One region of the Kineococcus gurbantunggutensis genome, then DNA from elsewhere that is predicted to be linked to it. Evidence: predicted binding sites of a transcription regulator. Region 1 holds the regulator's gene; the other holds the start of a gene.
The links. The regulator HrcA, encoded in region 1, represses chaperone genes, less so after heat shock. The targets are predictions, from matches to a motif close to GNTNGCACTCGGNNNNNCCGAGTGCNANC.
Positions count from the first base shown of each region.

Region 2: groL (chaperonin GroEL) is a predicted target of HrcA. The motif match lies at 2,628-2,656, and genes of this name have one in related genera.

Region 1 covers NZ_JBJLSG010000045.1:27,169-32,720, forward strand. Annotated here, with positions in the region: gene ACRYR7_RS10845 (RNA polymerase sigma factor) at 1-64, shown strand, start outside; gene ACRYR7_RS10850 (Gmad2 immunoglobulin-like domain-containing protein) at 61-1,296, shown strand; gene dnaJ (molecular chaperone DnaJ) at 1,472-2,590, opposite strand; gene hrcA (heat-inducible transcriptional repressor HrcA) at 2,631-3,677, opposite strand; gene ACRYR7_RS10865 (DUF3097 family protein) at 3,802-4,671, shown strand; gene ACRYR7_RS10870 (DUF4870 domain-containing protein) at 4,796-5,329, shown strand; gene ACRYR7_RS10875 (LLM class flavin-dependent oxidoreductase) at 5,379-5,552, opposite strand, start outside.
Region 2 covers NZ_JBJLSG010000005.1:59,836-65,387, forward strand. Annotated here, with positions in the region: gene ACRYR7_RS01605 (aldose epimerase family protein) at 1-679, opposite strand, end outside; gene ACRYR7_RS01610 (uracil-DNA glycosylase) at 744-1,403, opposite strand; gene ACRYR7_RS01615 (DUF3263 domain-containing protein) at 1,597-1,917, shown strand; gene ACRYR7_RS01620 (cold-shock protein) at 2,325-2,528, shown strand; gene groL (chaperonin GroEL) at 2,840-4,468, shown strand; gene ACRYR7_RS01630 (D-arabinono-1,4-lactone oxidase) at 4,577-5,552, shown strand, end outside.

The DNA of each region.
Region 1 (5,552 bases):
GCACGCGCACCGGGGGCTGGCGGCCCTGCGCGCCGGTCTGGCCCGCCAGGAGGAGACCCCGTGAACCACGACGACGAGCGCGACCCCCGCGACGGGGACCCGCGCGGGACCGACCCCCGCGGCGGCGGGCCGGTGGACGCCGGCCCGCTGCCGGACCCCGCCGCCGACCCGCTGGCGCGCGCGCTGCGCGACGCCCTGGCCGCCCGCGCCGACGCCACGCAGCCCGCCGACCGCCTGGAGGAGATCCGCATGAGCACCACCGCCCGCCGCCGCGCCACCCGCGCCTGGACCGCCGTCGCCACCACCGCCGCCGTGGTGGTCGTGGGCGGCAGCGCCTACGCCCTCGCCGGGCGCGACGGCGAGGCGGTGCGCACGGTCGCGTCCTCGCCGACCTCCCCGGCCGCCGCGAGCAGCTCCACCGCCCCGGCGGCCCCGGCACCGGCCCCCGCCGCGGAGCGGGCGAGCACGACGGCCGCGGCGCCGCGGCCGAGCGCGACGCCCACCGGCGCGAGCAGCGCCACGGCGCCGGCGACGGCTCCGGCCAGCCCCGACGCGGCGGCCCCGGGCACGAGCGCCGCGGGCCTGCCGCTGCCGACGGGCTCGGCGAGCGTGCCGGTGTACTGGCTGGGCGGGGCGCGCTCCTCGCTGTTCCGCGAGTTCGTGCGCGCGGGCGGCGAGGGCGACGACGCCGACCGGGCGCTGGCCGCGATGCTCGCGGGCGAGCCGTCCGACCCGGACTACGACTCCCCCTGGGCGCCGGTCACCGGCGGCGGCGTCACGCGCGAGGCCGACCGCCTCGTGGTGGACCTGCCCGCCGGCGCGGCGCCGGGCTCGCTGGACCCGGCGCGGGCCGCCGCGGCCGTGCAGCAGCTCGTCCACACCGTGACGGCCGCCGCGGGCGAGGACGTGCCCGTGGAGGTCCGCGAGGACGGCCGGGCCGAGCCGGTGCTCTTCGGGTACGCGGTGCCCGCCACCGTCTCGCGCGCCCCGCAGGCGGAGGTGCAGGCCCCGGCGTGGATCACGTCGGTGGACACCGGCACCCCCGGGCAGGTGGTCGTGGCCGGCGTCGGCTCGGCCTTCGAGGGCACGCTGCTCTACACCGTCACCGACGCCTCGGGGGCGGAGGTGACCCGCGGCCCGGCGCAGGCCGGCGCCAACGGCGCGTTCGCGGAGTTCTCGGTGACGGTCCCGCTGCCGGCGGGCGAGTACACGGTGCTGGTGGAGCGCCCGGACGAGTCCGGCGGCGCGGCCGGCGAGCAGCCGGCGGGCGACACGAAGACCTTCACCGTGCGCTGAGGCGCTGAGGCGCCGAGGCGCCGAGGCACCGAGGCGCCGAGGCACCGAGGCGCCGAGGCGCCGAGGCGCCGAGGCACCGAGGCACCGAGGCACCGAGGCACCGAGGCACCGAGGCACCGAGGCACCGAGGCACCGAGGCGCGGCGGGGACCCCGGGGCCCCCGCCGCGCCCGCGCTCAGCGGTTGCCGAAGCGCCCGCGCAGCTTGGAGAAGACGCCCTGGTGGGCCGGGGCCAGCTTGCCCGCCGGGCGCACCTCCCCGCGCAGCTCCGCCAGGCGGCGCAGCAGCTCCTCCTGCTCGTCGTCGAGGTCGCGCGGGGTGCTGACCTCCAGGGTGACGAGCAGGTCGCCGCGGCCGGTGGAGCGCAGGTGCTCGGCGCCCTTCTGCTTCAGGGTGACGACCTCGCCGCCCTGCGCGCCGGGGCGCACGTCGACGTCCTCGGTGCCGTCGAGGGTCTCCAGCGGGATCGTCGCGCCCAGCGCGGCGGCCGTCATGGGGACCTCCAGCGTGCACAGCAGGTCGTCGCCGCGGCGGGTGAAGACCGGGTGCGGGCGCTCGTGGATCTCCACGTACAGGTCGCCGGGCGGGCCGCCGGCGGTGCCCACCTCGCCCTGCGCGGCGAGCTGGATGCGGGTGCCGGTGTCCACGCCGGCGGGCACGCGGATGGTCAGCGGCCGGCGCGCGCGCACCCGGCCCTCGCCGGAGCACTCCAGGCACGGCGAGGGCAGCACCGTGCCGAAGCCGCGGCACGTCGGGCACGGCTGGCTCGTCATGACCTGCCCGAGCAGCGAGCGCACCACGCGCTGCACCGAGCCCTGCCCGCCGCAGATGTCGCAGGTCTCCGGCTGGGTGCCGGGCTGGCAGCAGGTGCCCTTGCACGTCGGGCACAGCACCGCGGTGTCCACCTGGATCTGCCGCTCGCCGCCGAAGGCGGCCTCGGCGAGGTCGACGTCCACGCGGATGAGGGCGTCCTGGCCGCGCTGGGTGCGGCTGACCGGGCCGCGGCCGCTGGGGGCGCCGCTCTGCCCGAAGAACGCGTCCATGATGTCGGAGAAGCCGAAGCCCTGGCCGAAGCCGCCGGCCGCCCCGGGAGAGCCCCCGCGGTCGTACTGGGCGCGCTTGTCCGGGTTGGACAGCGTCTCGTACGCCTGGGAGACCTCCTTGAACTTGTCCCCCGCGTCGGGGTCGGAGGTGACGTCGGGGTGGAGCTTGCGCGCCAGCTTGCGGTAGGCGCGCTTGATCTCCTCCGCCGAGGCGTCCCTGTTGACGCCGAGGACGTCGTAGTAGTCGCTCACGGGGTGCTCAGGTCTCCCGTCGGTCGGGTGGTCGGTCGGGTCACTGGGACAGGATGCGGGACACGTAGCGCGAGACCGCGCGCACCGCCGCCATCGTGGTCGGGTAGTCCATGCGGGTGGGCCCCAGCACGCCGAGGCGGGCCAGCACCTCGCCCTCGCCGTAGCCGCTGCTCACCACGGACGTCTCGGGCAGGCCGAGGTGGAGGTTCTCCGCGCCGATGCGCACGGTGAGCGCGCCGCGCTCGCCGCGCTCGCCGGACTCCTCGGCCATCTCCTGCACCAGCCGCAGCAGCACGACGTGCTCCTCCAGCGCCTCCAGCACGCTGCCCAGGCTGGCGGACAGGTCCGCGCCGGAGCGCACCAGGTTGGCGGTGCCGGCGATGACCACGCGCTCCTCCAGGCCCGCGGCCAGGCAGTCGCCCAGCGCGGCGAGGACCTCGGCGGCCACGGCCGCCTCCGCGGGCGGGCTGGAGCCGACCAGCACGGGCAGCTGCTCGCGGGCCTCCTTCAGGCGCTTGCCGGCCACGGCGGCGTTGACGCGGTCGCGCAGCGCGGCCAGCGCGCCGGGCAGGGACTCCGCGTCGGTGGCCGAGCGCACCTGCACCACGCGCTGCTCCACCCGGCCGGTGTCGGTGATGAGCACCAGCAGGGCGCTGCGCCCGCCCACGGGCACGACCTCCACGTGCCGCACCGCGGCGCGCGAGAGGGAGGGGTACTGCACGACGGCGGCCTGGCGGGTGATCTGCGCCAGCAGCCGCACCGTGCGGTCCACGACGTCGTCGAGGTCGACGGCGCCCTCGAGGAAGGTCTGGATGGCGCGGCGCTCGGCCGGCGTCATGGGCTTGACGCTGGCCAGGCGGTCCACGAAGAGGCGGTAGCCCTTGTCGGTGGGGATGCGCCCGGCGCTGGTGTGCGGCTGGGTGATGTACCCCTCCTCCTCCAGCACCGCCATGTCGTTGCGGATCGTCGCCGGCGAGACGCCCAGGCGGTGGCGCTCCACGAGCGCCTTGGAGCCCACCGGCTCGTGGGTCGACACGTAGTCCTCGACGATGGCGCGCAGCACGGCGAGCCTGCGGTCGTCGCTCACCCCACACCCCCCGCTCGACGCGTCCCGGGGCGGCCGCCCCGCTGGCACTCAGGTCGCCAGAGTGCCAAGTCTAGGCCAGCGCGCCTCCACCGCGAGGCGCGGCGCCCTCGTTAGCGTGCCGCGGGTGAGCCCCAGGCACCCGTCCACCGACCGCTACGGCGCCGACGTGCTCGCCGCGGACCCGCACCCGCGGCGGCCGGCGCACCGCGAGGAGCCCGCCGTGCGCGGGCTCGTCGTGGAGGACGTGGAGACCGGCTGGGTCGGCGCGGTGGTGCGCGTGGAGAAGAGCGGCGGCGTGCACGTCGTCGTCCTGGAGGACGCGCGCGGGCGCACCCGCACCTTCCCGCTCGGGCCCGGCTTCTGGATCGACGGGCAGCCGGTGCGGCTGGTCGCCCCGAGGGGCCCGGCCGCCCCGGCGGCGCCCACCCGCACCGCCAGCGGCTCGGTGGCGGTGCCCGGCGCCGCGGCCCGCACCGCGCGCGCCTCGCGCATCCTCGTGGAGGGCCGCCACGACGCGGAGCTGGTCGAGAGGGTGTGGGGCGACGACCTGCGCGTGGAGGGCGTCGTGGTGGAGATGCTCGACGGCGTCGACGACCTCGCCGCCGCGGTGCGCTCCTTCGGCCCGCGCCCCGGCCGGCGCGTCGGCGTGCTGGTGGACCACCTCGTGCCCGGCTCCAAGGAGTCGCGGATCGTGGCGGCCGTGGGCGCCGACCCGCACGTGCTGGTCGTGGGCCACCCCTTCGTCGACGTCTGGCAGGCGGTGCGCCCGCAGCGGCTGGGGTGGGAGCGCTGGCCGGTCATCCCGCGCGGCACGTCCTGGAAGCACGGCGTGCTCGCCGAGCTGGGCTGGCCGCACGCCACGCAGGCCGACGTCGCGCACGGCTGGAAGCGGATCCTGGGCACCGTGCGCAACTACGCCGACCTGGAGCCGGCGCTGCTGGGGCGCGTGGAGGAGCTGGTGGACTTCGTCACCGCGGACGCGGCGGACCGCTGAGGCGCCCCTCCCCCGGCGGGGGGAGCCGGCCCGGCACCGGCACCACCCGCGGGAGGACGACGCGACCCCGGCCGGCGCGCGAGGATCGTCGGGCAGCAGCACGCACCCAGCCCCGGAGGACGCCGTGAGCGACCCGCACCAGCCACCCCGGCCCGACCACGGCCCGCAGGACCCGTACGGGCAGCAGCCGTACCCCCAGCAGCCGTACCCCCAGCAGCCGTACCCGCAGGGCCAGCAGCACCCGCACGAGCAGCCGTACCCGTACGAGCAGCCGTACCCGCCGCAGCACGTCCCGCCGGGGGCGGTGTCGGTGCAGGACGAGCGCACCTGGAGCGTGCTGGCGCACGTGGGCACGCTGCTGGTGTGGGTGAGCCTGCCCGTCGTCGCGCCGCTGCTGGTCTTCCTGGTCTTCAAGGACCGCAGCCGGTTCGTGCGCGAGCACGCCGCCGAGGCGCTCAACGCGAGCATCTCGCTGGTGCTCTACGAGCTGGTGCTGGGCGTGCTGGCCGCCCTGCTCTTCTTCCCCACGTTCGGCGTCTCGCTGCTGCTGCCGGTGCTGGCCCTGATCGCCGCGACCGTCGTCGGCGTCCTGGGGGCCGTCGCGGCGAACAACGGGCGCCCCTACCGGTACCCGCTGGTGCTGCGCCTGGTGCGCTGAGGGGACCGGCCGCCGCGGTCGCGGCCGCCGGCGTCCAGCGCACCGGGGCTCAGGCCGCCAGCGCCCGCACCGCCGCCAGGCGCTCGGGCAGGGCGGGGGCCAGCGGCGCCAGGGCCAGCGTGGTGACGCCGGCGCGGGCGTAGTCGCCCAGGCGCGCGCGCAGGTGGGCGGCGGGCCCGACGAGGCAGGTGGCCTCGAGGAAGCCGGCCGGCACCGCGGCGGC
Region 2 (5,552 bases), on a different contig from region 1:
CGTCCACCGGCAGGTAGCGCGAGGCGTGCGCGCGCAGCACGTGGTCCTCCACCGTGCCGGGCCCGTCGAGGTTGACGTAGGCGTGGTTGGTGAGGTTCACCGGCGTGGCCGCGGTGGTGGTGGCCTCGTAGTCCAGCCGCAGCACCACCCCGTCCGGTCCCTCGGACAGCGCGTAGGTCACCGCCGCCACCAGCTCGCCGGGGAAGCCCATGTCGCCGTCGAGGCTGCGCAGGCTCAGCCGCACCGCCGGGCCGGCCGCCGCGGCGACCTCCTCGGCCCGCCACACCCGCTGGTCGAAGCCCTCGGCGCCGCCGTGCAGGGCGTTGGGGCCGTCGTTGAGCGGCACGCGGTGCTCGACCCCGTCGACGGTGAAGCGCCCGCCGGCCAGGCGGTTGGCCACCCGGCCCACCACCGCGCCCGGGTAGCCCTCGGCGGCCTCGTAGGAGGCCACGTCGGGCAGGGCCACCACCACGTCGCCCCGGGCCCCGGCCGCGTCGGGCACGCGCAGCCGGTGCAGGGCCGCGCCGCGGGTGAGGACCTCGGCGCTCGCCCCGGAGGGCAGCCGCAGCTCCCAGCGCTCCACGGGCTCGCCGCGGCGGGTGCGCCCGAAGGGGGTGCGGACGACGCTGCCGGTGCCGCTGCCTGCGCTGCTGCCGCTCTCGGCGGGGGAGGTGCTCATGGCGGCATCGTGCCGTGCCCGCGCGGCCGGGCGCCGGGCGGGTCGCGGCGCGCGCGGGACCCGCTCAGGCGTCCAGCCGCCAGTCGACCCCCTCGCCGCCGGCCTCGCGCAGCAGGGCGTCGACGCGGCTGAAGGGGCGCGAGCCGAAGAACCCGCGCGAGGCCGACAGCGGGCTGGGGTGCACCCCGGTCACCACCGGCACCCCCTGGAGCAGCGGCTGCACGGACTGCGCGTCGCGGCCCCACAGCAGCGCCACCAGCGGCCCGCCGCGCGCGGCCAGGGCCCGCACGGCGGCGTCGGTGACGGCCTGCCAGCCCAGGCGCCGGTGCGAGCCGGCGTCGCCGGCGCGCACGGTCAGGGCCCTGTTGAGCAGCAGCACGCCCGAGCGGGTCCAGGCGCTCAGGTCGCCGTGCGCGGGCGGCTGCACGCCGGTGTCCGCGCGCAGCTCCTTGTAGACGTTGACCAGGCTGCGCGGCAGCGGCCGCACGTGCGGCTCCACGGCGAACGCCAGCCCGATCGGGTGCCCCGGCGTGGGGTAGGGGTCCTGCCCCACCAGCAGCACGCGCACCTGGTCGAACGGCTGGCGGAAGGCGCGCAGCACGTGGGCGGGCGCGGGCAGCCACGGGCCGGGCTCGGCGGCCAGGCGCGCCGAGAGCGCCGACAGCTCCGCGCGCACCGGGGCCAGCGCGCGCGCCCAGCCGGGGTCCAGGTCGTCGATGCCCAGGCCCGCGGGGTCGTCGCCGTCCCCGCCCTCCCCGACGGCGTCCAGGGGCAGGGCGGTCTGCTGCGGCTCGGGTCCGGGGCGCTGGGCGGGCACGCGGCGACGCTAACGCGGTGCGCCCGGCCCCGCGCGCCGCGCGCGGCCCGCGCCGCCGGCGCCTCCTACAGTGGGGCCGGTCGCAGGAGAGGGGCAGGTCGTGGACGGGTCGCAGGGGCAGGTCGGCGCGACGGCGCGCGAGGGGGGCGCGGAGCCCGGCGGGGCCGAGGGTGCGCTCAGCCGCCGCGACGCCGCGATCCTGGCCTTCGAGCGGCAGTGGTGGAAGTACGCCGGCGCCAAGGAGCAGGCGGTGCGCGAGATGTTCGACCTGACGCCCACGCGCTACTACCAGGTGCTCAACGCCCTCATCGACACCCCCGAGGCGCTCGAGCACGACCCGATGCTCGTCAAGCGCCTGCGGCGCATGCGCTCCAGCCGCCAGCGCGCCCGCTCGGCGCGCCGCCTGGGCGTGCAGCCCTGAGCGCGCGCGGCGGGCGGGGGCCGCGCCAGCTCGCGGCCCGGCGCGGGGCGCACCGCACGCGCCGCTCGCCCGCGGGGGTGCTGCTGCTCGTGCTGGCCTGGTCGGCGCTGGTGCTGCTGGTGGCCGGCGCGGCGGTGCTGGCGGTGCGCCGGGTCGCCGGCCCGCTGGTGGGCACCGCCGCGGGGCTGCTGTGAGGTGTCCCGCCCCGCGGACCGGCCTGGTCGAACCCTGCCCCGCGAGCCCCTCCCACCACTAGCCTGAGCAGCGGTCGATCAGTTCGATGAGCGCGTCCTGCACGGGGCCGGCACGTCGGGCCTCGCCCACGGCCTCACCGCCGCGGGCAGCGTGAGACCCGTCCCCGGGCGACGCCGGGGGCGTCCCGCTCGCTGCACCACCAGGAGAAGGCAATGGCTCAGGGCACCGTGAAGTGGTTCAACGCCGAGAAGGGGTACGGCTTCATCACCGTGGACGACGGTGGCGCCGACGTCTTCGTGCACTACTCGGCGATCGTCGCCGACGGCTACCGCTCCCTCGAGGAGGGGCAGCGCGTCGAGTTCGAGGTCGGCCAGGGCCAGAAGGGCCCCCAGGCCGAGAGCGTGCGCGGCCTCTGAGCCGCCGCGCCGGCGACCGCCCCCCGCCGGGGGCGGTCGCCGGCGGTGCCGGACCGCGCGCGCGAGGGCCGCGGCGGGCCGGTGCCCCCGGGCGAGGGGGTTTGCACTCGGGGTGGGAGAGTGCCAACATTGGCGTTGGCACTCTCGAGTCGAGAGTGACAGCACCAGCAGCACCTCGACCCGGGAGCGAAAGCTCCCGGCCGGTCCGGTGAGGCCGCCGGCGCGGGGGACGTGACCCCGACGCCGCCGGCCGTCCGTCGCGGGCACCGCTCCGGCCGACCACCGCCCGCCTTCTGGGAGGAACACCAGGCATGAGCAAGATCATCGCCTTCGACGAGGAGGCCCGCCGCGGCCTCGAGCGCGGGATGAACCAGCTCGCCGACGCTGTCAAGGTCACGCTCGGCCCCAAGGGCCGCAACGTCGTCCTGGAGAAGAAGTGGGGCGCCCCCACGATCACCAACGACGGTGTGAGCATCGCCAAGGAGATCGAGCTCGAGGACCCGTACGAGAAGATCGGGGCCGAGCTCGTCAAGGAGGTCGCGAAGAAGACGGACGACGTCGCCGGTGACGGCACGACGACCGCGACCGTCCTGGCCCAGGCGCTCGTGCGCGAGGGCCTGCGCAACGTGGCCGCGGGTGCGAACCCGATGGGCCTCAAGCGCGGCATCGAGAAGGCCGTCGAGGCCGTGACCGAGCAGCTGCTCGGCGCCGCCAAGGAGGTCACCACCAAGGAGCAGATCGCCGCGACCGCCGGCATCTCCGCCGGTGACGCCTCCATCGGCCAGCTGATCGCCGAGGCCCTCGACAAGGTGGGCAAGGAAGGCGTCATCACCGTCGAGGAGAGCAACACCTTCGGCCTGGAGCTCGAGCTCACCGAGGGCATGCGCTTCGACAAGGGCTACATCTCCCCCTACTTCGTCACCGACGCGGAGCGTCAGGAGACGGAGCTCGAGGACCCCTACATCCTCATCCTGAACTCCAAGATCTCCACGGTGAAGGACCTGCTCCCGCTGCTGGAGAAGGTCATGCAGTCCGGCAAGCCGCTGGTGATCGTGGCCGAGGACGTCGAGGGCGAGGCCCTGGCGACCCTGGTCGTCAACAAGATCCGCGGCACCTTCAAGTCGGTCGCCGTCAAGGCCCCCGGCTTCGGCGACCGCCGCAAGGCCATGCTGGGCGACATCGCCATCCTCACCGGTGGCCAGGTCATCTCCGAGGAGGTCGGGCTCAAGCTCGACACCGCCGACCTCGACCTGCTGGGCCGCGCCCGCAAGGTCGTCGTCACCAAGGACGAGACCACCATCGTCGAGGGCGCCGGCGACGCCGACGCCATCGCCGGCCGCGTGGGCCAGATCCGCGCCGAGATCGAGCGCAGCGACTCCGACTACGACCGCGAGAAGCTGCAGGAGCGCCTCGCCAAGCTCGCCGGCGGCGTGGCCGTCATCAAGGCGGGCGCGGCCACCGAGGTCGAGCTCAAGGAGCGCAAGCACCGCATCGAGGACGCCGTGCGCAACGCCAAGGCGGCCGTCGAGGAGGGCATCGTCGCCGGTGGTGGCGTGGCCCTCATCCAGGCCGGCGCCATCGCGTTCGAGAAGCTCGAGCTGACCGGTGACGAGGCCACGGGCGCGAACATCGTCAAGGTCGCCGTCGAGGCCCCGCTGAAGCAGATCGCCGTGAACGCCGGCCTCGAGGGCGGCGTCGTGGCGGAGAAGGTCCGCAACCTGCCCACCGGTCACGGCCTCAACGCCGCCACCGGCGAGTACGTGGACCTGCTCGAGGCGGGCATCAACGACCCGGTCAAGGTGACGCGCTCCGCGCTGCAGAACGCCGCGTCCATCGCGGGCCTGTTCCTCACCACCGAGGCCGTCATCGCCGACAAGCCGGAGAAGGCGGCCCCGGCCGCCGGCGGCGCCGACGGCGGCATGGGCGGCATGGACTTCTGAGTCCCCCCGCACCACCAGCACCACCCGCGAGGGCGGTCCTCCACCAGGGGGGCCGCCCTCGCGGCGTCCCGCCCCCGCGGCGTCCGCGCACCGGTTACGGTGCCGCCCGTGAGCACCTCGACGACGACGTCCAGCACGGCGCCCAGCGGCGCCCCCGGCCTGAACTGGGCCCGCAACCACCGCTACGCGGCGCGCACCCTGCACCGCCCCGAGACGCTGGAGCAGCTGCGCGAGGTCGTGGCGGGCGCGCGGCGCGTGCGGGCGCTGGGCACCCGGCACTGCTTCAACGACGTCGCCGACTCCCCGGGGGACCTGGTCTCCCTGGAGGCGCTGCCCGCGCCGGTGGAGGTCGACGGCGCCGCCGGCAGCGTGCGCGTCGGCGCCGGCACCACCTGCGGCGCCCTCGCCCAGCGGCTGCACGAGCAGGGCTGGGCGCTGCGCACCATGGCCTCCCTGCCGCACATCAGCGTCGCCGGCGCGGTGGCCACCGCCACCCACGGCTCCGGCGACCGCACCCGCTGCCTGGCCGCCGACGTGCGCGCCCTGGAGCTGGTCGGCGCCGACGGCGAGCTGCGCCGCCTCGAGCGGGGGCAGGAGGGGTTCGCCGGCAGCGTCGTGGCCCTGGGCGCCCTCGGCGTCGTCACCGCCCTCGAGCTGGACGTCGTGCCCACCTACCGGGTGCGCCAGGACGTCTACTCCGGCCTGTCCTTCGAGGCGCTCACCGCGAACTTCGACGCCGTCACCTCCGCCGCCTACAGCGTCAGCGTCTACACCACCTGGGTCGGCCAGGACACCGCGCAGGTCTGGCTGAAGACGCGCCTGTCGGACTCCGCCGAGGCCCCCGCGGAGCTGTTCGGGGCCCGCCCCGCCACCGAGGCGCTGCACCCGCTGCCGGAGGTGGACGTGCGCAACGCCACCGAGCAGCTCGGCGTGCCCGGCCCCTGGCACGAGCGGCTGCCGCACTTCCGGTACGGCTTCCAGCCCAGCAACGGCGAGGAGCTGCAGGTCGAGCACCTCGTGCCCCGCGAGCACGCCCTGGGCGCCGTCGCGGCGCTGCGCGAGCTGGGCCCCTCCCTCGCGCCGC